4 regions of the Sphingopyxis sp. SCN 67-31 genome follow, and region 3 is predicted to be linked to each of the others. Evidence: predicted binding sites of a transcription regulator. Region 3 holds the regulator's gene; each other region holds the start of a gene.
What was found. The regulator LexA, encoded in region 3, represses DNA repair genes until DNA is damaged. The targets are predictions, from matches to a motif close to GTTCCNCNCTTGTTCT.
Positions count from the first base shown of each region.

Region 1: a site for LexA is predicted at 2,706-2,721, ahead of ABS88_RS23335 (ribonucleoside-diphosphate reductase subunit alpha). Genes of this name have one in related genera too.
Region 2: a site for LexA is predicted at 3,339-3,354, ahead of ABS88_RS18135 (ribonucleoside-diphosphate reductase subunit alpha). Genes of this name have one in related genera too.
Region 4: a site for LexA is predicted at 2,684-2,699, ahead of recA (recombinase RecA). Genes of this name have one in related genera too.

Region 1 is NZ_MEFH01000185.1:211-5,690, forward strand. Features, by position in the region: partial or broken gene ABS88_RS23325 (ribonucleotide-diphosphate reductase subunit beta) at 1-275, opposite strand, end outside; gene ABS88_RS23330 (SPFH domain-containing protein) at 307-696, opposite strand; gene ABS88_RS23335 (ribonucleoside-diphosphate reductase subunit alpha) at 709-2,664, opposite strand; partial or broken gene ABS88_RS23340 (EAL domain-containing protein) at 3,333-5,480, opposite strand, start outside.
Region 2 is NZ_MEFH01000089.1:6,443-12,670, forward strand. Features, by position in the region: gene ABS88_RS18125 (acyl-CoA dehydrogenase) at 1-335, shown strand, start outside; gene ABS88_RS18130 (EAL domain-containing protein) at 417-2,705, shown strand; gene ABS88_RS18135 (ribonucleoside-diphosphate reductase subunit alpha) at 3,395-5,338, shown strand; gene ABS88_RS18140 (hypothetical protein) at 5,441-5,755, shown strand; gene ABS88_RS18145 (ribonucleotide-diphosphate reductase subunit beta) at 5,890-6,228, shown strand, end outside.
Region 3 is NZ_MEFH01000054.1:68,042-74,269, reverse strand. Features, by position in the region: gene ABS88_RS08520 (citrate synthase) at 1-331, opposite strand, end outside; gene gltX (glutamate--tRNA ligase) at 371-1,840, opposite strand; gene ABS88_RS08510 (ComEC/Rec2 family competence protein) at 1,960-4,068, shown strand; gene lexA (transcriptional repressor LexA) at 4,022-4,696, opposite strand; gene trpC (indole-3-glycerol phosphate synthase TrpC) at 4,796-5,581, opposite strand; gene trpD (anthranilate phosphoribosyltransferase) at 5,613-6,228, opposite strand, start outside.
Region 4 is NZ_MEFH01000140.1:137-6,364, forward strand. Features, by position in the region: gene ABS88_RS21595 (glutathione S-transferase family protein) at 1-497, opposite strand, end outside; gene ABS88_RS21600 (agmatinase family protein) at 510-1,325, opposite strand; gene recA (recombinase RecA) at 1,532-2,608, opposite strand; gene ABS88_RS21610 (response regulator) at 2,733-3,086, opposite strand; gene ABS88_RS21615 (hybrid sensor histidine kinase/response regulator) at 3,079-5,478, opposite strand; gene ABS88_RS21620 (M13 family metallopeptidase) at 5,550-6,228, opposite strand, start outside.

The DNA of each region.
Region 1 (5,480 bases), on a different contig from region 3:
GTCAGCATCATCTTGACCTCGGTCGGCTTGAACACGCGGCCGTACTTGTCGTGGTAGCAATCCTGCACCTCGACATCGGCCTGGGTGAAGAAGCGGAATATCTGGGTGAGCAGATTGCGCTCATGGTCGCTGATCTTCTGCGCCCAGTCGCGGCAATCCTCGCCCAGCGGCACTTCCTCGGGCATCCAGTGGATCTGCTGCTGGCGCTTCCAGAAATCATAGGCCCAGGGATATTCGAAGGGCTTGTAGGTCTTGCGGGCTTCGAGCAATGGCATCGGCGTTTCCTCGGATCAGAATGGCTTGTGATTATTGGTCAAGACGACGTGACTCGGTGACGGGCAAACCCGCCTCGGTCGGAACATAGATCAGGCTGGCCTTGGTCCCTTCGAGCGCCTGAATTTGAAGATAGCGCAAATACCCCTCGGGGCCACCAAGGCTGTCCTGCAAGATAGCGTTAGCCTGAGCAGCGCCCTTGGCACGAATAACCTCAGCATCGGCAAGCGAGATGGCGCTTTCCTTTTTTGCGCGAGCTTCAAGTATTGCGACTTGGCGCGAGGATTGCGCCTCGGCTAGCGCCGCCTCGCCCGCCAGGCGTTGCGAATAGACGCGATACTGCGGATAGCCGATCAGGAAGACGAGCAGTAGAATGATCGCTGCTCCGACCGCCGCGAGGGTACAACCCGCATTCTTGTTCATGGGGTTAGATCCTTATTGGCAGGCCAGACACTCGTCATAATCGGTGCTCTCGGCCGAAAGCTCGAACTTCGCCGCCTCGGGCGTGTTGTCGGCCTCGACCCCGCCCGCGAAGCCGGCGCGCTGCACCGATTTCGAGCGGAGATAGTAGAGCGATTTGATGCCGAGTTCCCACGCGCGGTAGTGGAGCATGAGCAGATCCCATTTCTCGACGTCCGCCGGGATGAACAGGTTCAGCGACGCCGCCTGATCGATATAGGGCGTGCGGTCGGCGGCGAGTTCGAGCAGCCAGCGCTGGTCGATCTCGAAGCTCGTCTTGAACACATCCTTTTCGTCCTGCGTCAGGAAGTCGAGGTGCTGGACGCTGCCGCCGCGCTCGAGGATCGAGTTCCAGATATTGTCGCTGTTCTTCGCCTTGTCGACGAGCAGGGCTTCGAGGTGCGGGTTGCGGATCGAGAAGCTGCCCGAGAGCGTCTTATGCGTGTAGATGTTCGCCGGGATCGGCTCGATACACGCGCTGGTGCCGCCGCAGATGATGCTGATCGACGCGGTCGGCGCGATCGCCATCTTGCACGAAAAACGCTCCATCACGCCCTGGTCGGCGGCGTCGGGGCAGGGGCCGCGCTCGTTGGCGAGCAGCATCGACGCCTGATCGACCTGCGCGCGGATATGCTTGAAGATGCGCAGGTTCGACGACTTCGCCATCGCGCCCTCGAACGGCAGGCCGCGCGCCTGGAGGAAGCTGTGGAAGCCCATGACGCCGAGGCCGACCGAGCGTTCGCGGCTGGCGCTATATTTGGCGCGCGCCATTTCGGGCGGGGCGCGGTCGATATAGTCCTGGAGGACATTGTCGAGCATGCGCATCACATCTTCGATGAAACGCTTGTCGCCGTTCCACTCGTCCCAGGTTTCGAGGTTCAAGGACGAGAGGCAGCAGACCGCGGTGCGATCGTTGCCGAGATGGTCGCGGCCCGTCGGCAGCGTGATTTCCGAGCAGAGGTTCGAGGTCGACACCTTGAGCCCGAGATCGCGATGATGCTTGGGCATCATGCGGTTCACCTGGTCGATGAAGATGATGTAGGGCTCGCCGGTCGCGAGGCGCGTCTCGACGAGCTTCTGGAACAGCGAGCGCGCGTCGACGGTGCCGCGGACGCTCTGGTCCTTGGGCGAGCGGAGGTTGAATTCCTTGCCGTCGCGCACCGCTTCCATGAATTCGTCGGTAATGAGGACGCCGTGGTGGAGGTTCAGCGCCTTGCGGTTGAAGTCGCCCGACGGCTTGCGGACCTCGAGGAACTCCTCGATCTCGGGGTGCGAGATGTCGAGATAGCAGGCGGCCGAGCCGCGGCGGAGGCTGCCCTGCGAGATGGCGAGGGTGAGCGAGTCCATCACGCGGACGAAGGGGATGATGCCGCTGGTCTTGCCGTTGAGGCCCACGGGTTCGCCGATGCCGCGCACCGCGCCCCAATAGGTGCCGATGCCGCCGCCGCGCGAAGCGAGCCAGACATTCTCGTTCCAGGTGCCGACGATCCCTTCGAGGCTGTCGTCGACCGAATTGAGGTAGCAGCTGATCGGCAGGCCGCGGCCGGTGCCGCCGTTCGAGAGAACGGGGGTCGCGGGCATGAACCACAGCTTCGAGATATAGTCGTAGAGGCGCTGCGCATGCTCGGCATCGTCGGCATAGGCCGAGGCGACGCGGGCGAAGAGATCCTGATAGGATTCGCCGGGGAGCAGATAACGGTCCTGCAAGGTTTCCTTGCCGAAATCGGTCAGCAACGAATCGCGCGACGAATCGGTAACGACCTCGAACCGGCGCGCATGCACCTTGGGCTCCGACGAATCGTTGAGCTTTGCGGCGGGTACCGCAGCCTTTGATTCGGCGCCCGATTCGGGCGCTGCCGGAGCGTCATTCTTCGTCAGTTCTGCCGTCGCCACGTCGCCTGTCTCCACCCGTTCGGTCTCGCGAAAATCCATGTTTCAATGCCCCGTTTTCCGACCGCGCAGCGGCGCAGTCTGTTCCCGTCTTGTTCGACTCAGGGCGAAGCCCCAGCCTAGCACCATTCGACCGCCGGGTGGCACTTATTTTCGGACGCAAAAAGCTGCTTCCCGCCCCCATATGGGATGGAGCGCGGAAATCCGCCACTTTCGGCCGCATACTAATTCTTGGGGTGCCCCCGTGGTCTACCCACCATCTATAGTGCCACGTCGGCGCGACGATGCAAGAGAGTAAATGACAGATTAGGGACTCGGTTCGTCGCTGATTTGATTCAACTCGTCGATGGAAAAGCACGCCTCAGGGGGTGATCGCCAGCGTTTCCGCGGGGTTCGGCCATATGTGGCGAAAGAGCATCGCTGTCGCAAAAAATCGGAGCGGCGGCACAAGATATCGCGGTGCTTCGGAAGGAGAGCTTCGCCCCAAAAGAAAAGGCCCCGGCGATGCCGAGGCCCAATCTTTAAATTCCTAGTGCGGGTCAGGCCTGCGCACCACCGTTGCCGGTGCCGCCGCCGCCCAGGAAACGCCAAAACCAACCCATGTCAGATCTCCTGTCGGTACTGCCCACGAAGAACAGTTAACGGAGCATATACCTTAATCGACATGGTAAATCGAGTCTTAACTATAAATTCCCTGCCAATCTGGCAGCTTAGGCGCGGCGGCTGTCGGAGGGGGGGGAGAGGCTGGCGAGAAGGTCGCCAATTAGCTGTGGTTTACCAAGCAGATAGCCCTGGCCGATATCGCAGCCAAGCTGGTCGAGGAGCGCCATCGTCTGCGCATCTTCGATGCCTTCGGCGACTGCGGTTGCGCCCAGACGGTGGGCGAGATCGATGGTCGATTTAACCACTTCGAGGTTGCGCTGCGAATCGCGCATGGTCATCACGAATCGCTTGTCGATCTTGATTTCGTCAGCCTCGATTTCGGTCAGATATTCGAGGTTTGACTGCCCCGTGCCATAGTCGTCGATCGACAGGCGCATGCCGGCGCGGCGGATTTGCGCCAGCGTCTGGCGGGCCTGGAGGCTGTTTTCGATCTGTGCGGTTTCGGTGATTTCGATGGTCAGCCGTTCGGGCGGCAGATGATGCGCGCTGAGCATGACGCGGATCGTCGAGACGAGATCCTTGTGATCGAGCAGGGTCGCCGAGAGATTAACCGACATGTGAATTTCAGTGCCGAGTTTCTGCAACTGCGCCGCCGAACGGATCGCCTGGTCCATGACGAACAGGGTCAGGCGATAGATGTCCTGGCTCTTTTCGGCCTGAACGATGAATTCGTCGGGCGAGATCGGCCCGCGCGTCGGATGCGTCCAGCGCACGAGCGCCTCGACGCCGACGAGCTGCCGCGTCGCGATCCGGTATTGCGGCTGGAAGGCGACCCAGATGTCGCCCGCGTTGAGTGCATCCTCGAGCTGCGAGTGGAAGCTGAGCTGCCAGCCGGCATCGTCCTTTTGCTGCGGCGTATATTTGGTCCACAGCACGCGGCTGCGGATCGATTTTTCGGCGGCGACCAGCGCGGCGGCGAGCCGCTGCGCGTTCGAGCCTTCGAACTCGTCATTGACCCCGAACGCCATCGACACGTCGACCTTCAACTCGTCGATGGTCAGCGGCGCGTTGAACAGCGCCGCGAGTCCCATGAGCTGCGTTTCGATCTGGCTGTGCTGATAATAGGGGACAAGCCATGCGAAGGTGCCGTCGAGATCGTGATAGAGGGTGGTGTCCTGCGACGCGAGCTGAAGCCGGCGGGTGACCTGCTCGACGAGCTTGCTCAGCCCTTCGCCCGGGATGAAGGCCGCAAGGTCTTCGAAATTGACGACTTTGGCCGCAATGACGGTCGCACTGCCATAGGATGCCTGTGTCCGCAGCGCCTCGAAATTGGGCAAGCCCGAAACGGGATTTTCATGCTGCGCCGATTTGCGGCGGCTGGCGCGGGCGACGTTGGTGCTGATCGTGGCAATCAGGAACAGGCTGGAGCCGATCGACACGGTAACGAGCATCGGCATGAGCGCGACTTTGACGACGATCAGGCCGAGTCCGGTGGCAACGGCGATCCAGTTGAAATGGCGGGTTCGCCGGAACGCAAGCGCACCGATCAACGCGGCGGCGGTCAGCGCGAGCGCGGGTATCCAGCCGATATCAATCGGCTGGCCGCGCTTCAGCGTCTCGCCGCCGATCAGATGGATAAAGGCGCCGGGTATCTTGTCGTGGCCGGGGAGATAGTGGGTATCCTGATACGCGGTTGCGGTTGCGGCGAAGATGACGTCCTTGCCCGCGAGCTCGCGGGCGCCGACTTGTCCGGAAATGACGTCGATTGCGCTATATGTCCTGATTGTGTCGGTGTTGTACGACAGATCGAGGGCATAGGTGCCGACCCCGGGATTGCGAACATTCGCGAGCAGCGAGGAAAAGGTCGGAATGTCACGACCGTTGACGTTCAGCGCCGTCGGCAAGCGCCAGACTTGCCAGAATTCATATTCCCAGCCGATGCAGGCGAGTTGCGCCGCCGTCCCGAACGCGGGGCTTGGAAAGCGGGTGAGCTGTGAGTCGCCGAGATCGGCCGACTTGGCTTCGACCGCGAGTACCGCTCGCGAGCCCATTCGGCGGATCGCGGCGGTCATTGTCGGAAAATCGCGATCCGCGCCGCGGCGATCGAAAAGGAAATCGACGAAAAGCCGCTTCGCACCGGCACGATTGACCCCATCGACGACCCGCGCATGTTGGGCCATCGAAAAATCGTTCTTTCCCATGCGCTCAAGCGTCTTGTCGTCAAGCGCGACGATGACGATGTCCCCCGACACCGG
Region 2 (6,228 bases), on a different contig from region 3:
ACGGCGGCGCCGATTTCCCCGAACTGGCGCAGCTTGCCGAGGCGTGCGGCGCGGTCACCGACTGGCTCGAACAGGCGAGCATGCCCGACCGGCTTGCGGGCAGCTATCCCTATCTGACCATGCTCGCGACGGCGACCTGCGGCTGGCTGATGGCGATCGAGCATCGGGCGGCGAAAGCGGCGCTCGAAGCGGACGACGGCGATGCCGCCTTTCTGGGATCCAAGATCGCCTCGACGCGTTTCTATCTTCAGCAGATCGTGCCCGCCGCGACGGGTCTGGCCGCCGCCGTGCTCGCAGGCGACGCCGTGCTTCCCACGCTACCGCGGATCGGCTGATTTCCGCCGGGGTCGGGCGCATGATTAACGCGATGATAACCATCGCGTCCTAAGCACGGCGGGCAATCGCTGGAGACGTGCGTGCCCAATCCGGTCAGAAGCCTGATCATCAGTTGGCAGTCCATCGGCCTGTCGCTGCTGTTGAGCGTGCTCGTCGGCCTGTCGGCGGCCGCGGTGCCGCTCGACCGGCTGGTCGAAGCGGCCATCGGCCGGTTCGCCTGGCGACCGGTGTCGGGCGATATAGTGGTCGTCGCAATCGACGAGCGAACGCTCGACAATTCGCCCAAATCCAGCTTTTCGCTGACACAGCACGCACAGGTCGTCGACGCGGTCAATGCCGCCGGCGCGCGGCGGCTGTTCATCGATTTCTACTACAACCGACGCGAGGCGGACAGCGACTTTCCCCGACTGACCGGGGCCATTCGCCGCATGGGCGACCGGGTCGTCCTGGGGCTGGTTGCCGGCTCGAACAGGCCCGGCGATTTCCAGCCGACGTTCCTGCCCAGTCCCGCGTTCGGCTCTGCCGCCGGTCAGGCCAGCATAGGGCTGGAATATGATTTCTGGCAGGTCTGGCGTCTCGCGACGGCCGTCTCGATCGGCGGGAAAACCGTTCCGAGCTTTTCCGCGTTGTTGGCGCAGCGGTCGCTTCCGATCGGCAGTTTCGCGCTCGACTATTCCTATCGAACCAGCTCCATTCCTGTTTATGAGGCCATCGACCTGCTCTCGGGAAAGGTCGGCGGGCGCGAGTTGGCGGGCAAGGATGTCGTCTTCGCACCCACCGCCCCCTCCTTTCAGGATGCGCATTTTCTGCCGGGACATAATCGCGTGCCGGGCGCCTTCATCCATGTCATCGGCGCGGAGACGCTGAAGCGCGGCAATCCGGCCGATATAGGCTGGATGCCGGCGTTCGCACTCGCCCTCCTCACGACGTTGGGCGCCGTCGCCTTCCGCCGTGGCCGATGGTTCAATGCGACGGCATTGGGCACGATCGCGGCGCTGATCGTCGTCAAGGTCTGGCTGACGACGATGCTCGTCACCTGTTCGATCGGCGCCGCACTGGTCCTGATCGGGGTGTTCGGTGCCAATGTTTCGCGCCGCCGCCGCCGCGAATCGGCGCTCCACGAAAATCCCGTATCGGGGCTACCCAATTTCGAGGCGCTACGGTCGCAGGCGCCGTTCGGAAGCCACACCGTGGTTGCGGCAAAGCTGGTCAATTTCGGCGATCTCGTCGCCTTTCTGCCCGGCGAAGGCAGCCAGCAACTCGTCGAGCAGGTCGCACGCCGCCTGCAGCTCGCGTCGCAGTCGACGGCGCTGCACCACGACCCCGACGGCAACTTTGCCTGGCTCGTCCCATTTTATCAGCACAGCCAGATCGAGGCGCAACTCGCGGGCCTCGCCGCGCTGTTCAACGCCCCGCTGACGATCGGCGGCGCGCGCATCGACGTCGCGATCGCCTTCGGCGTCAACGACGAGTTCGAGGGATCGAATGCGCAGCGGCTGGCCGCGGCGCTGGTCGCCGCCGATCACGCGGTCCGCACCCGCGCGCTGTGGACCAAACATATGCCGCGCCAGCAGGAGGACGCCGGCTGGCAATTGAGTTTCCATTCGCAGCTCGAGGACGCGCTGACCGGCGGCGACATCTGGGTCGCCTTTCAGCCGCAATATGGCATCGCGACCGGCCAGCTGGTCGGCGTGGAGGCGCTGGTGCGCTGGACGCATCCGACGCGCGGCCCCATCCCGCCCGACGAGTTCATCGTCCAGGCCGAAAAGAGCCAGGACATCTATCGCCTGACGCTGTTCGTCATGGACCAGGCGATCCGGTCGGCGGCCCAGCTGCATGCTCGCGGCCTCCACGCCAACATGTCGGTGAACCTGTCTGCGGCGTTGCTCGACCATGACGACCTCGTCGGCACGATCCGCGTGATGCTCACAGCGCATCATCTGCCGCCCGAACTGCTGACGATCGAGATTACCGAAACCGCGCAGATCGAGAACAGCCGGCAGGCGCGCCAGACGCTGGCGCAGCTTCGTCGTGCCGGCATCCGCCTGTCGATCGACGATTATGGCACCGGCCAGTCCAACCTCGAATATCTGACCGAGATCGAAGCCGACGAGATCAAGATCGACAAGCGATTCGTGATGACGATGCGCGATTCGCAGCGCAACTTCGAAATCGTCAAATCGACCATCGATCTGGCGCATCGCCTGGGCGCCGTCGCGGTTGCCGAAGGGATCGAGGACGCCCCGACGATGGCGTTGCTCCATCAACTCGGATGCGATGTCGGACAAGGCTATCATCTTGGAAAACCGCAGTTGTTTTCCGATCTGGTCGCGTCGATCTTTCCCAACTCCCACAGCCGCATCGCATAGCTGCCAATCTGGCGGCAATCCCATTGGTTAAGACTCGATTTACCTTAAAAATTAAGGTATACGCGCGGTTAACTGTTCTCTTCGTGGGGCAGTGCCGACAGGAGATTGATCATGGGTTGGTTTTGGGGTTGGCTTGGTGGCTCCGGTAGCGCCATCGGCGGCGCGTCCGCCTAAGCCTTGAAAAACTGCAGGAAGGGCCTCGGCATCGCCGGGGCCTTTTCTTTTTGGGCGAATGGCGATTCGGGATGGAGCCATTTCCGTCCGCGCCCGGGCCCCACTGCCCCCATCCCGCTCCCTGCCATGACACGGCCGTTGACGGCCACGCACCTGAAAGCGTCGAACGCCGCGGAATAGCGTGACCGGCGCGCGTCGCGGAGCGTGCGCGAGCGATGAACCGAATCAAATCAGCGACGAATCGAGTCGGTAATCGGGCATTTACTCTCTTGCATCCCTGCGCCGAAGTGGCACTATAGGTGGTGGGTGATCCGTCGGGGGGCCCCAAGAAATTGTATCTGGCTGCAAATGGCGGATTTCCGTCGCTCTTCGTGCAGAGGGGCGGGAAAAGGACGTGGTGCGCCAAATATGTCCCACCCGACGCGCCGAAAGATGCTAGGCTGGGGCTTCGCCCCGAGTCGAACAAGACAAGAACGAAGGCGCCGTCGCGCGCCATGCAAACGGGGTGAAGCAGGATGGATTTTCGCGAGACCGAACGGGTGGAGATGAACGACGTGGCGACGGTGGAACTGACGAGAAACGATGCGCCCGGTGCGGCCGAATCGAAGACTGATTCGCCGGTCGTCGGGCAGGGCGATTCGGGCGAGCCGAAAGTGCACGCGCGCCGATTCGAGGTCACGACCGATTCCAGCCGCGACGCGCTGCTCACCGATTTCGGCAAGGAGACGCTGCAGGACCGCTATCTGCTGCCCGGCGAATCCTATCAGGACCTGTTCGCGCGAGTCGCGTGCGCCTATGCCGACGATGCCGACCACGCCCAGCGCCTCTACGACTATATCTCGCGCCTCTGGTTCATGCCTGCGACCCCGGTGCTCTCGAACGGCGGCACCGGCCGCGGCCTGCCCATCTCCTGCTATCTGAACTCGGTCGACGACAGCCTCGAGGGGATCGTCGGCACCTGGAACGAGAATGTCTGGCTGGCCAGCCGCGGCGGCGGCATCGGCACCTATTGGGGCAATGTCCGCGGCATCGGCGAACCCGTCGGCCTCAACGGCAAGACCAGCGGCATCATTCCCTTCGTGCGCGTGATGGACTCGCTGACCCTCGCGATCAGCCAGGGCAGCCTGCGCCGCGGTTCGGCCGCCTGCTACCTCGACATCTCGCATCCCGAGATCGAGGAGTTCCTCGAGGTGCGCAAGCCGTCGGGCGACTTCAACCGCAAGGCGCTCAACCTCCACCACGGCGTCCTCCTGACCGACGAGTTCATGGAAGCGGTGCGCGACGGCGCCGAGTTCAACCTGCGCAGCCCCAAGGACCAGAGCGTCCGCGGCACCGTCGACGCGCGCGGGCTGTTCCAGAAGCTGGTCGAGACGCGGCTCGCGACCGGCGAGCCCTACATCATCTTCATCGACCAGGTGAACCGCATGATGCCCAAGCATCACCGCGACCTGGGGCTGAAGGTCTCGACCTCGAACCTCTGCTCGGAAATCACGCTGCCGACGGGCCGCGACCATCTGGGCAACGACCGCACCGCGGTCTGCTGCCTCTCGTCGCTCAACCTCGAAACCTGGGACGAGTGGAGCGGCGACAAGCCGTTCATCGAGGACGTGATGCGCTTCCTCGACAATGTCCTCAGCGACTATATCGACCGCGCGCCCGACGAAATGGCGCGCGCCAAATACAGCGCGAGCCGCGAACGCTCGGTCGGGCTCGGCGTCATGGGCTTCCACAGCTTCCTCCAGGCGCGCGGCCTGCCCTTCGAGGGCGCGATGGCGAAATCGTGGAACCTGCGCATCTTCAAGCATATCCGCGCGCAGGTCGACCAGGCGTCGATGCTGCTCGCCAAGGAGCGCGGCCCCTGCCCCGACGCCGCGGACCAGGGCGTGATGGAGCGTTTCAGCTGCAAGATGGCGATCGCGCCGACCGCGTCGATCAGCATCATCTGCGGCGGCACCAGCGCGTGCATCGAGCCGATCCCGGCGAACATCTACACCCACAAGACGCTGTCGGGCAGCTTCGTGGTCAAGAACCCGCACCTCGAATCGCTGCTCGTCGACAAGGCGAAGAACAGCGACGCGGTGTGGAATTCGATCCTCGAAAAGGGCGGCAGCGTCCAGCACCTCGACTTCCTGACGCAGGACGAGAAGGACGCGTTCAAGACGAGCTTCGAGATCGACCAGCGCTGGCTGCTCGAACTCGCCGCCGACCGCACGCCCTATATCGACCAGGCGGCGTCGCTGAACCTGTTCATCCCGGCGGACGTCGAGAAGTGGGACCTGCTGATGCTCCACTATCGCGCGTGGGAACTCGGCATCAAGTCGCTCTATTATCTGCGGTCCAAGTCAGTGCAGCGCGCGGGCTTCGCGGGTGGTGTCGAGGCCGATAACACGGCCGAAGCGCCCAAATACGAACTCACGGCCGAAAGCACCGATTACGACGAATGCCTGGCGTGCCAGTGATGCGCGCACGCGCATCCCTGTCCCGCGGCGAGCGCCGCCACGCATCCTCCGCAGCCCTCGCGCGTTATTCCGACGCGAGGCGGGCTGAAGCGGAGCATGGCGATGAGCGACATCATCCACTACCCGATCCTGACGGCGCTGTTCACGCTGGTCAGCTTCGTCGCGATGATCTGGCTCATCATCAACGCGCGCGGCGTGGCGCGCCTGTTCGCCAAGCGGACCAACGATCTGGAGCCCGGCCCGGCGCCGCGCGGCGTGACGGCATCGGCGCGCGCGGTGTGGATCGCGATCATCCTGTTCGTTCTCGGCGGATTCGGCGCCTTCCTGATGCTGTTCCTGAGCGGGGAGCGTCAGGAGATCGACGCGATCGACAGTCGCGCGACGCTCGGCGCGCCCTATATCCCGCCCGCCGGCTGACGTCGGCACGAGCACCGGGGGCAGGGGCACCGGGCCCGCGCACCCCCTTCTATCACGCCGGACGCCCGCCGGGCCGTCCGGCGTCTGTCCCTGTCCGCCCTGCTGCTGCCATTGCCTGACGAAAGAAACGAACCATGCCTCTTCTCGAAGCCCGCAAGACCTACAAGCCCTTCGAATATCCCTGGGCTTATGATTTCTGGAAGCGCCAGCAGCAGATTCACTGGGTGCCGGAAGAAGTGCCGCTGGGCGAGGATTGCCGCGATTGGGCGCAGAAGATCAGCGACCACGAACGCAATCTGCTGACCCAGATCTTCCGCTTCTTCACCCAGGCCGACATCGAGGTGCAGGACTGCTACCACGAAAAATACGGCCGCGTGTTCAAGCCGACCGAGATCAAGATGATGCTGACCGCGTTCAGCAACATGGAAACGGTCCACATCGCGGCCTATTCGCACCTGCTCGACACGGTCGGC
Region 3 (6,228 bases):
TGTGGCGGGTGATGGTGTTGTCGAACTTTTCCAGTTCGCCGGCGGTCGGCAGCTCGCCGTTGAGCAGCAGGTAGGCGACCTCCATGAAGCTCGAATGCTCGGCGAGCTCGCCGATCGCATAGCCGCGGTGGAGCAGCACGCCCTCGTCGCCGTCGATATAGGTGATCTTCGATTCGCAGCTCGCGGTCGAAGTGAAGCCCGGATCGTAGGTGAAGGCGCCGGTCTGGGCATAGAATTTGCGGATGTCGACGACATCGGGACCCACCGTGCCCTTCAGCACCGGATCTTCGACGGTCTTGTCGCCCAGGGTGATTTTTGCGATGTCGGTCATTGTTCTTCCCCTGATCTGTAAGGGCGGGAGCCGTTGCGGCTACGCCCCTGCCGGAAAATTGTGCGCTGCGTCAAGTCGTGCCAGGCTCGCATCGCGTCCCAGCAGCAGCAGGACGTCGAAAATTCCCGGCGATACCGACCGTCCGGTCAGCGCGGCACGCAGCGGCTGGGCCAGCTTGCCGAGCCCGACTCCGGCCGACTCGCTCGTCTCGCGGACCGCCGCCTCGATATCTTCGGCGTTCCAGCCGGTCAGGGCGCGCAGCCTTTCGGTGGCATCGGCGAGCAGGCCTTCGGGCGCATCTCTTAGCAGCCCCGCGGCCTTCTCGTCCACTTGCAGCGGCAGCGTCTCGAACAGGAAGAGCGCGCCTTCGGCGATCTCGTCCAGCGTTTTGGCGCGCGGCTTGAGCGCATCCATCGCCCGCACCAGCACCGCGTGCTCGGCATCGTCCAGCGGTCGCCCGATGCGCCGCTCGACGCGCGGCGCGACAAGGCCGGCGAGCCGCGCGTCGTCGGCCTCGCGGATATAATGGCCGTTCAGATTCTCGAGCTTCTTGAAATCGAAGCGCGACGGCGAGCGGCCGACATGCGCGAGATTGAACCACTCGATCGCCTGTTCGCGGCTGATGATCTCCGCATCGCCGTGTCCCCAGCCGAGACGGAGCAGATAATTGTTCACCGCTTCGGGCAGGTAGCCGAGTTCGTCGCGATAGGCATCGACGCCCAGCGCGCCGTGCCGTTTCGACAGCTTGGCGCCGTCGGCGCCGTGGATCAGCGGCACATGCGCATAGACCGGCTCGCGCCAATTCTCGTGAGATTCGGCCATCGCGTGGATCAGCGCCCGCTGGCGGAAGGCGTTGTTGAGATGGTCGTCGCCGCGGATGACGTGGGTGACGCCCATGTCGTTATCGTCGACGACGACGCTCAGCATATAGGTCGGCGTGCCGTCGCTGCGCAGCAGGATGAAATCGTCGAGTTCGGCATTCTGGACGGTGACCTCGCCCTGGACGCGGTCGCGGATCGTCGCCGCGCCGTCCTGCGGCGCGCGCAGGCGGATGACGTGCGGCGCGGCGGGATCGCCGTCGTCGCGGTCGCGCCATGGGCTGCGGACGCGGAAGGGGACGCGCTTCTCCTGCGCCTCGGCGCGCATCGCGGCCAGCTCGTCCTGCGTCAGATAGCAGCGATAGGCCGCGCCCTTCGCGAGCAGTTCCTGCGCGACCTCTGCATGGCGGCCGGCGCGCGCGAACTGGAAGACGGCGTCGCCGTCCCAGTCGAGGTCGAGCCAGCGCATCCCGTCGAGGATCGCGTCGATCGCGGCCTCGGTCGACCGCGCGCGGTCGGTGTCTTCGATGCGGAGCAGGAACTTGCCGCCATGGTGCCGCGCGAACAGCCAGTTGAACAGCGCGGTGCGCGCGCCGCCGATATGGAGGAAGCCGGTCGGGGAGGGCGCGAAGCGCGTCACCACGTCGGTGCCGGTCGCTTCGGCGGGATCGGTCTTGTTTTCGGTTGCCACTCTGGCCTCTTTCACTCACCTTGCGGCCCCGGGCGGGGACCGGGGACGATGTCGGGGCAGCCCCTAGCATGGCGACAAGGAGGCTTCAAACGCCCATTGGGGAAAGCGCGGCCGCCGCGTTGCGGCGCGCCTTCGCGTGGCTGGAGGACCGGCTCGACCGCGAGCGCGAGCGGTTGGGACTGTGGCTGCCGGTCGCGCTGTCGGCGGGGATCGGCTTGTGGTTCGCGGCGCCGGCGCGCGCGCAGTGGATCGGAACGCTGTTCCTTCTCGGCGGGGGCGTCTGCGGCGGCTTGCTGATCGGCTGGCAGCGGCGGACCGGGCGCAGCCTTGCGATCGCCTGCGCCACGATGGCTGCGGGGCTGCTGCTGATCTGGGCGCGCGCCGCGTGGGTCGCGGCGCCGGTGCTCGCCTATCCGGCTACGACCGAATTTTCGGCGGTGGTCGAAAGCGTCGAACCGCTGCCGGCGCGCGGCACGGTGCGGATGATCGTGCGGCCGCACGGGCGCGCCGACCTGCCGCCGCGGGTCCGGCTGACGCTGAGCGGCGAGCGCGCGGCGGGGATCGCGCCCGGCGAGTCGATCGGCCTGCGCGCGCGGCTGATGCCGCCGCCGGCGGCCAACCTGCCCGGCGGCTACGACTTCGCCCAGCGCGCCTGGTTCGACGGCATCGGTGCGGTCGGGACGGTGCTGGGAGAGGTCGCGCGCGCGCCCGGAGCGGGCGAGCGACGCCAGCCGCTGCGCGCGCGGCTCAGCGCACATATCCACACCGCGGTGCCGGGATCGCCCGGCGGTGTCGCCGCGGCGCTCGTCACCGGCGACCGTGGCGCGATCGCCGAGACGGATGACGAGGCGATGCGCCGCAGCGGGCTTGCGCACCTGCTGTCGATCAGCGGCCTGCACGTGACCGCGGTGATCGGTTTCGTGATGCTGCTCGCGATGCGGCTGCTCGGGCTGAGCCGGCGCCTCGCGCTGGCGGGGCATGTGTTGCCGCTGGCCGCCGCCGCGGCGGCGCTGGCCGGGGCGGGCTATACCTGGCTTGCCGGAGCGGAAGTGCCGACGCTGCGTTCGTTGATCGCGGCGCTGCTCGTGCTCGCCGCCTTCCTGATGGGGCGCGAGGCGATCACGCTGCGCCTCGTCGCGGCGGGTGCGCTGCTCGTGCTGCTGTGGCGCCCCGAAGCACTCGCCGGACCCAGCTTCCAGCTCAGCTTCGCCGCGGTGACGGCGATCATCGCATTGCACGAAAGCCGCTGGATGCGCACGTTCCTGGCGCGGCGCGACGAAGGCACGGCGCTTCGTCTGCTGCGCGCCGCGGCGGGATTGCTACTGACGGGGCTGGTCGTCGAGGTCGCGCTGGCGCCGATCGCGCTGTTCCATTTCCACAAGGCGGGGCTTTACGGCGCGCTCGCCAATATCGTCGCGATCCCGCTGACGACCTTCGTCATCATGCCGATGGAGGCGCTGGCGCTGCTGTTCGACGGCGTCGGGCTCGGCGCGCCCTTCTGGTGGGTCGCCGAACAGGCGCTGCGGTTGCTGATCGCGCTCGCCCACCGGGTCGCTTCGGCGCCGGGAGCCGTCGCGACGCTGCCCAGCTTTCCGCCGGGCGGTTTCGCGCTTGCGCTGTTCGGCGGCCTGTGGCTGCTGCTGTGGCAGACGCGCTGGCGGCTCGCCGGGGTGGCGCCGCTGCTGGCGGGGGCCGCCATCCTGCTCGCGCAGCCGCGTCCCGACCTGCTGATCTCCGGCGACGGACGCCACATCGCCGCGGCCGTTCCCGGCGGCGGCTATGCGCTGCTACGCGCGCGGGCGGGGGACTATATCCGCGATTCGATGGCCGAAGCGGCAGGGATCGACGTCCCCTTCACCGCGCTCGCCGATCTCGACCATGTCGAATGCAACGCCGATTTCTGCCGCTGGCGGCAGGGGCAGGGCGCGACACGGCGCATCATCCTCGCCGCGCGTGGCCGCGACCGCATCGATGGCCGCGCCATGGCCGCCGCCTGCGCCGCGGCCGACGTGGTGATCAGCGACCGCTGGCTGCCACGCGAATGCATCGGGCGCTGGCTGACGATCGACCGCGACAGTCTGGAAGCGAGCGGCGGTCTTGCGCTCTATCTGGGCGAGCGACCGCATGTCGCCACCGCGCTGCGCGCCGGCGACGCGCATCCGTGGCGGCGACCGCAACAGGTCAGTGGTAACGACGAAGCAATCCCGACAGGCGGCCCTGCACGATGACGCGCTCGGCCTCGTAGCGCTGCGGTTCATAGGCGCTGTTCGCGGGATCGAGCCGGATCATCGGCCCTTCGCGGCGGAAATATTTGAGCGTCGCATCCTGTCCGTCGACGAGCGCGACGACGATATCGCCTTCGCGCGCGGTGTTCGCCTTCTGGATCAGCGCATAGTCGCCGTCGAGAATCCCCGCTTCGACCATCGAATCGCCCGACACTTCGAGCGCATAATGCTCGCCCGCGCCAAGCAGCGCGGCGGGAACCGAAAGCTGGTTGTGATCCTCGAACGCCTCAATCGGCACGCCGGCGGCGATGCGGCCGTGCAGCGGGACCTCGATGATGTCGTTGGCGGCGATCGGCTTCAACGCCGGCGCCGGCTTGCGCAGCGGCACGACGGTGTCGCGCGCCGGCGCCTTCGCCGCCTCGGGCAGCTTGAGCACTTCCAGCGCGCGGGCGCGATTGGGCAGGCGGCGCAGGAAGCCCCGCTCCTCGAGTGCGCTGATCAGCCGGTGGATGCCCGATTTCGACTTGAGCCCGAGCGCATCCTTCATCTCCTCGAACGAAGGCGAAATTCCGCTCGCGTCGAGGCGCTGCTGGATGAAGTGGAGCAGTTCGTGCTGCTTCGCGGTCAACATCTCTCGGTCTCCATGCTGTCAATGGACATATAGAGAACGATAGTGGAACAGAGCGGAACTTGTCAAGCGATGACGGAGCGGCTTGAGCCGTGGACGCCGTCAGCCCTCCAGCAACGTCCGCGTCGCTACGGTTACGTCCGCCTGCCGCATCAGGCTTTCGCCGACCAGAAAGGCATGGACGCCGCTCCTGGCGAGGCGCTGGCAGTCGGCATGGGCGGCGATGCCGCTTTCGCCGACGAGCAACGTGCCCGGTGGAACGCGCTTCGCAAGCCGTTCGGTGACGGCAAGGTCGGTCTCGAAGGTACGAAGATCGCGGTTGTTGACGCCGATCAGGCGCGATCGGAGGTGGGTGAGTGCGCGGTCGAGCTCGGCCTCGTCGTGCACTTCGACCAGCACGTCCATGCCGCGTTCGAGGGCGGCCGCCTCGATCTCGCGCATCGGCCCGTCGTCGAGGGCGGCGACGATGATCAGGATCGCGTCGGCGCCGATCGAGCGCGCTTCGGCGACCTGCCACGGGTCGATCATGAAATCCTTGCGCAGCACCGGCAGGTTGCAGGCGGTGCGCGCGGCGATCAGAAATTCCTCATGCCCCTGGAACCACGGCGCGTCGGTGAGCACCGACAGGCACGCCGCGCCGCCGGCTTCATAAGCGCGCGCATGGTCCGCCGGATTGAAATCCTTGCGGATCAGGCCCTTGGAAGGCGAAGCTTTTTTGATTTCGGCGATCAGGCCGAAGCCGCCCGCCGCGATCTTCGCCTCGAGAGCCGCCGCGAAGCCACGCACCGCGCCCGCGTCGATCGCATCAAGCTGCGTCACCGATCGGCTCTTGCGGCGCTCGGCGACCTCTTCGGCCTTGGTGGCGAGGATTTCGGTCAATTTGTTCATATGGAATGCTTTTCCGGGCGCTGGGCGTCATTCATCGGTAGGCGATCCAGCAATCGAGCAGCGCGTTGGCAAGCCCCTTGTCGATCGCCTCGGCGGCTTCCTCGACCCCGTCGACGAGGCTGTCGACCGCGCCCGCGACGACAAGCGCCTCGGCGGCGTTGTAGAGCACCGCGTCGCGATAGGCGCCGTGCTCGCCCCGCAGCAGGTCGCGCAAGGCCCTGGCATTATAGCTGGCGTCGCCGCCGCGGATCGCAGCGATCGGATGCGAGGGCAGACCGGCGTCGGCCGCGGTGCTGCGCTGCATCTGCACGCCGTCGGGCGTCACCACCGCCACCTCGTTACCGCCCGCGAGCGACAGCTCGTCGAGCCCTTCGTCGCCCGAAATGACGCGCGAATGGTCGGTGCCGAGCCGGTGCAGCGCTTCGGCATAGACCGGAACATAGGCGGGGCGCGCGATGCCGATGAGCTGGCGCGTCACGCGCGCCGGATTGGCGAGCGGCCCCATCAGGTTGAAGATGGTGCGGCGCGCCAGCGCCTGACGGATCGGCTGGATGCGCTTCATCGCCGGATGATGGTTGGCGGCAAAGAGGAAACAGATGCCGAGGTCGGCGAGCTGCGCCTCCGCCATCCGCCCGGCGCGCTCCATG
Region 4 (6,228 bases), on a different contig from region 3:
GGGAAGCTCAGCATGATGTCGGCAGCCGACAGGCGATCGCCGATGAAATGCCCGGCGTCGCCGATCTCGCTTTCGAGATAGGCGAAATGCGCGCCGAGCTGTTCCTCGATCCGCGGTCGCAGCGGCGCCGCAGCATCGCCGAGGCGGGCGACATAGAGATTGAGGAGAACAGGAGTCATCGCCGAACCTTCGGCAAAGTGCAGCAGCTCGAGGTGCCGGACATGATCGTCGGTGCCGCGCGGCGGGACCAGGGCGTCACCGCCATGGCGCTCGCACAGATACTCGACGATCGCGCCCGATTCCTGGATCACCCGTCCATCGTCCTCGAGCAGCGGCGATTTGCCGAGCGGATGGACGGCTTTCAGCTCGGGCGGCGCGAGATTGGTCACGGCGTCGCGCTGATAGTGGCGGATTTCGTATGGAGCGCCGATTTCCTCGAGCAGCCACAATATGCGCTGCGACCGGCTGTTGTTCAGATGGTGGACGATCAAGCTCATCGCATTCTCCTCTTATCCGCGCCAATATCCGTTACGATCGATCAACGCCGCCAGCTCGCGCACCAGCTTGGCGCCGACAATCGCGGTCACGCCGCCGATATCGCGGCCCGGATGATGTTCGACGATGTCCGCGCCGACGATCGGCGCGCGCTGCCGGTGCAGCACCGCGAGCAGTTCGCGCACCGTCAGCCCGCCGGGCTCGGGATGCGCGACGCCGGGCGCCGCCGACGGATCGAGCCCGTCGAGGTCGATCGAGATATAGAGCGGGCCGCTCAGCACCGGCACCGCTTCGGGAACGAAGCCCGCCATCGGGACGATCTCGACGCCGAAGCGATCGGCTTGCGTGGCGCAATGGCGATTCAACGTGCGGATACCGACTTGGACCAACCGCGCGGCATGGCCCGCTTCGCATATCCGGGCAAAGGGCGACGCATGGCTGCGCGGATTGCCGCCGAAGTCGTCGTACAAGTCGGGATGCGCGTCGATGTGCAGGATGTTGAGCGGACCGAAACAAGCGGCGGCGGCTTCGACGAGCGGAAATGTCACCGCATGATCGCCGCCAAGCGCGATGGGAATTTCGCCATCCTCGTGCAGCATCGCGACATGGCGCCGGATCGCGGCATCGTCGTGTTCGACATGCTCGGTCAGCGGCAGGTCGCCATCGTCGGTGAAGGCGATATCCGTGCCGATTTCGGGACCGAGTTCGCTTGCCATATTGCCGCGATCGCTGCGCAGCGCGGCACGGATCGCGGCAGGACCACCCGCCGCGCCGCGTTCGAAACTGCTGTTGACGTCGGTCGGCAAACCGAAAAGGCGGATCGCGGGCATCGAGCCTGTGTAGTCCTTGCCCCTGAACACGCAAGCCGGGATGCGGCACATGCCCCCGCTAGCATGGTCAGCGGCGGCATGGTCAACGGCGGCCGGGCCGACCTGCCAAGAGAGGGGTCGGGCAGATCCAAGGAGGCGTGCCGGAGAGGCACGGGCCCGCCGCCGTTCGCCGGCGAGCCGTATTGCGACGGCTCGCCGGATCCGGATCAGATATCGTCGTCGTCCGCGTCGGGGCCGGTCATCATCTCTTCGGCCACCGCATCGGTGCGGCTGCGGATCGCCTTTTCGAGCCGCTCCATCAGTTCGGGATTTTCGGTCAGGAAATTCTTCGCATTTTCGCGGCCCTGACCGATGCGGATCGAATCATAGCTGAACCAGGCGCCCGATTTTTCGACCAGACCGGCCTTTACCCCGAGGTCGAGGATTTCGCCGATCTTCGAAATGCCCTGCCCGTACATGATGTCGAATTCGACCTGCTTGAACGGGGGCGCGACCTTGTTCTTGACGACTTTGACACGCGTGGTGTTGCCGACGATTTCGTCGCGGTCCTTGATCTGGCCGGTGCGGCGGATATCGAGGCGGACCGAGGCGTAGAATTTGAGCGCATTGCCGCCCGTCGTCGTCTCGGGATTGCCGTACATCACGCCGATCTTCATGCGCAGCTGGTTGATGAAGATCACCATGCAGCGCGAGCGGCTGATCGAGCCGGTGAGTTTGCGCAAGCTCTGCGACATCAGGCGCGCCTGAAGGCCGACATGGCTGTCGCCCATCTCGCCTTCGATTTCGGCGCGCGGGACGAGCGCGGCGACCGAGTCGACGACGAGCACGTCGATCGCATTCGAGCGCACCAGCGTATCGACGATTTCAAGCGCCTGTTCGCCCGTATCGGGCTGCGACACGATCAGCTCGTCAATGTTGACGCCCAGCTTCTTCGCATAGACGGGATCGAGCGCATGTTCGGCGTCGACGAAGGCCGCGGTTCCGCCGGTCTTCTGCGCTTCGGCGATGCAATGCAGCGCAAGGGTGGTCTTGCCCGAGCTTTCGGGACCGTAGATTTCGATGACGCGGCCACGCGGCAAACCGCCGACGCCGAGCGCGATGTCGAGGCCGAGCGACCCGGTCGAGACCGCCTCGACCTGCATCGCTTCCTTCGATCCGAGCTTCATCACCGAGCCCTTGCCGAACGCGCGATCGATCTGCGCGAGTGCGGCGTCGAGCGCCTTCTGCCTGTCTGTGCTGTTCACTGATTTCCCCGATTCGACGAGTGATAATTGTCCGGCCATGACCGTTCCTTTCCAGCTCTAGAGCGAAGGCAGAACCACCGCAACGCCAGAGCTGTGTACGTCATTTGTTCTACCGGAACAAGTGAAGAACAAATATTTTTGCGCGCTATCCGCAAGGCGCGCGCTATTCCGCGAAAAATCCGTCCAGAACGGCCTCGATTTCGGCGATACGGAACGGCTTCGTCACCAGCTTGCGGCTCGCATGCGGCGCGGGAATCACGTCGCCGCCGCCCGAGGTGAAGGCAAAGGGAATCCCCCGCTCCGCCAGCGCGTCGGCGACCGGCCAGCCCTTTTCGTCGCCCAGGTTGATATCGACGAGCGCGCCCGCCACCGGCTGCGACGCGATTGCCGCGAGCGCTTCTTCGTTGGTCGTCGCCTGCGCCGGTTCGGGATAGCCGAGCGCGTCGAACATATCGACGAGCATCATGCCGATCAGGACATCGTCTTCGACAAGCAGGATCAACCGGTCTTCAGCCATGGCCCACCCTGTGCGCCGCATCATCGAGCGCCATCGACACGGCTTCGGCAAGCTGCGCGACCGAGAAGGGCTTGGGCAGGAAGGCGACATCGTCGATGTTGATCGACTGGCGCAATTGCTCCTCGGCATAGCCCGACATGAACAGCACCGGCAGGTTCGCCCGCTTGGCGCGCATGGCACGGACCATCGTCGGCCCGTCCATCGTCGGCATCACAACGTCGCTGATCACCAGGTCAATCTTGTCCATCGCGGCGAAGCGTTCAAGCCCCTCTTCGCCCTGCGACGCGGTGACGACCGTGTAACCCGCGCGGGTCAGCGCCCGTTCGGCGACCGCCCGCACCATATCCTCGTCCTCGACGAGCAGGATGGTGCCGGTGCCCCACTGGCTTTTCTTCGCCTTCGCGGTCGGCGGCGGCGTCGCCGGCACGCCGCTTTCGGCCCGGTGGACCGGCAGGTAGATGGTGAAGTTTGTCCCCGCGCCGGGCTTGCTGTCGGCAAAGATAAAGCCCGCCGACTGCTTGATGATGCCGTAGACCGTCGACAGCCCCAGTCCCGTCCCCTTGCCGACATCCTTGGTCGTAAAAAAGGGTTCGAAGATTTTGGGCAGCACTTCGGCCGGAATGCCGGTGCCCGTATCGCTGACCTTCAGCGCGCTGTAATCGGCGGGCGGCATGAATTCATTGCCCATCTGGCGCACGTCGGCGGCCGAAACGGGATAGGTTTCGATCGTCAGCGTCCCGCCGCCGGGCATCGCGTCGCGCGCATTGACCGCAAGGTTGATGATGACCTGTTCGAGCTGCCCGGGGTCGGCGCGCACCGCACCCAGCCCGCGACCGTGATGCACCGACAATTGCACCGTATCGCCGATCAATCGCTTGAGCAGATGCGATACTTCCGAAATCACGTCGGGAAGCTGCAATATCTGCGGCCGCAACGTCTGCTGGCGCGAAAAGGCGAGCAACTGCCGCGTCAGGCTCGCCGCGCGGTTGGCGTTGCTGCGGATCTGCTGAATATCGTCATAGTCGCTGTCGCCCGGCGTGTGCCGCATCAGCATCAGATCGCAGCTTCCGAGCACCGCGGTCAGGATATTGTTGAAATCATGCGCGACGCCGCCCGCAAGCTGGCCGACTGCCTGCATCTTCGATGCCTGCGCCACCTGCCGCTTGAGGCGCGACTCCTCGCTCGAATCCTTGAGGCTGAGCAGAACCGCCGCCTCGCCCAGCCCGCGCACGCCGACGACGCGCATCGACACCGGCTCGTCGCCTTGTCCGGCCAGCCGGATCGAGAGATCGCCGCCGACCTGTTGCCCGCTGCTGTGACGGCGGATCATGTCGGCGAGTGGCCCCTTGTCCTCGCCGACCACAAGATCGCCGGGGTAGCGCGGCTTCTTGCCATCGGCGACGCCCGCGGCGCGCATGAAAGCGCGGTTCATGTAAAGAAAGCGGCCGTCGCGATCGACGAGCGCAAGCCCGAAGGGCAGCAGCGACAGCAGCGTTTCGATATAGCTTTGCGCGGTGCCGCGATCGGCGGGTCCGATCTCCTCGTCGAGCATGGCGAGCAGCATCGGCCCGTGCGTATCGGCCGGCGTCAGCGGGATTTGCAGCATCCGCACTGGCGTTGCCCGATCGCCCTCACGCGCAAAATAGAGCGCGCCGGCATCATCGAGCCGCAACATACCGGCGACATCGCGCCCCGCATAATGCAGCGCATCCTCCTCGCCGAGCGCGCGCAAAAGAAACGCCTGATTGGCAACGCGCAACCGGCCCTCGGCACTGACCAGCGCCGCCATCACCCCCGCCTGCGCCAGCGTGCGCCCCGCGGGTCCGTCGAGGTGGCGGACGATCTCTCCCGCCAGATCGAGCCGTTCATGGGCCGAAAAGCGCCAGATCAGATAGTCTTCGGCCTGCCCCGATCGCAGCACTTGCGCGCGAAGTTGCAAGGGCCCGACCGCGATTTCGTCGACCCCGCCTTCACCGTCACGCCACGCGGTCCGGCCCGCATTTTTGAGCAGCTCGGCGCCGCGCCCTTCGAGCGGCAGGCCCGGCGGCGTGACGAAGCCGCCCATCCATGTCGCGAACAGGTCGTTCGCACAGACGAGACGTCCGGCCCGGTCGGTGATCGCAATCGCGATATCGTCATGATTGACCGCGGCGCGCAGCATCGACCAATCGGTCGGCGCTGCCTCGCCCACCGCGGCCGCCGGAAAAAGACGCCGCGCGAGGATCATGCCGCCCGCCGCGAGCGCGAGTCCGGCAAGGAAACCGGCGGCAAGCACCGCGTCGCCGGTGGCCCAGAACAACAGCCCGACCGACACCAGCGCGAGACCGCCGAGCAGCGCAAGGTCGATCCGGGAAAGTCCTTGAATTGCAGAAAGCGGACCGGCAGCGCCCACCCCCCTGCTGAAATCGGTATCAGCGGAAGGCAGGCTCTGCGCGGTCAATTCACACTTTCCCAGTCAGCGCATCACCAGATGCGAACACGATCCTTCGGATCCAGATAGAGCTTCTGGCCCGGCTTAACCTGATAGGCCTTATACCAAGGGTCAAGATTGCGCGAGACCCAAGTCCGCTGGATCGAGGGCGAATGCGGATCGGTCGAAATGCGCTGCGACAGATTCTGTTCGCGATAGTTGCGCCGCCATACCTGCGCCCAGCCGAGGAAGAAGCGCTGGTCGCCGGTCAGCCCGTCGATCACCGGCGCCTCCTTGCCGCCCAGCGACGCCTTGTACGCGTCATAGGCGATGTTGAGGCCGGCGAGATCGCCGATATTCTCACCCAGCGTGAAGGTGCCGTCGAGATGCTCGCCCGGCAGCACTTCATAGGCGTCATATTGCGCAACGAGCGCCTTGCTCGCCGCTTCGAACGCCTTCACATCCTCGGGCGTCCACCAGTCGGCGAGCTTGCCGGTTTCGTCATATTTCGAACCCTGGTCGTCGAAATGGTGGCTGATCTCATGGCCGATCACCGCGCCGATGCCGCCATAGTTGATTGCCGGGTCGGCCTTCGGATCGAAGAAGGGCGGCTGCAGGATTGCGGCCGGGAAGACGATCTCGTTCATCCCGAAATTGGCATAGGCATTGACCGTCATCGGGGTCATGCCCCATTCCCAGCGCCGGATCGGACCGCCGAGACGGCTGATATTG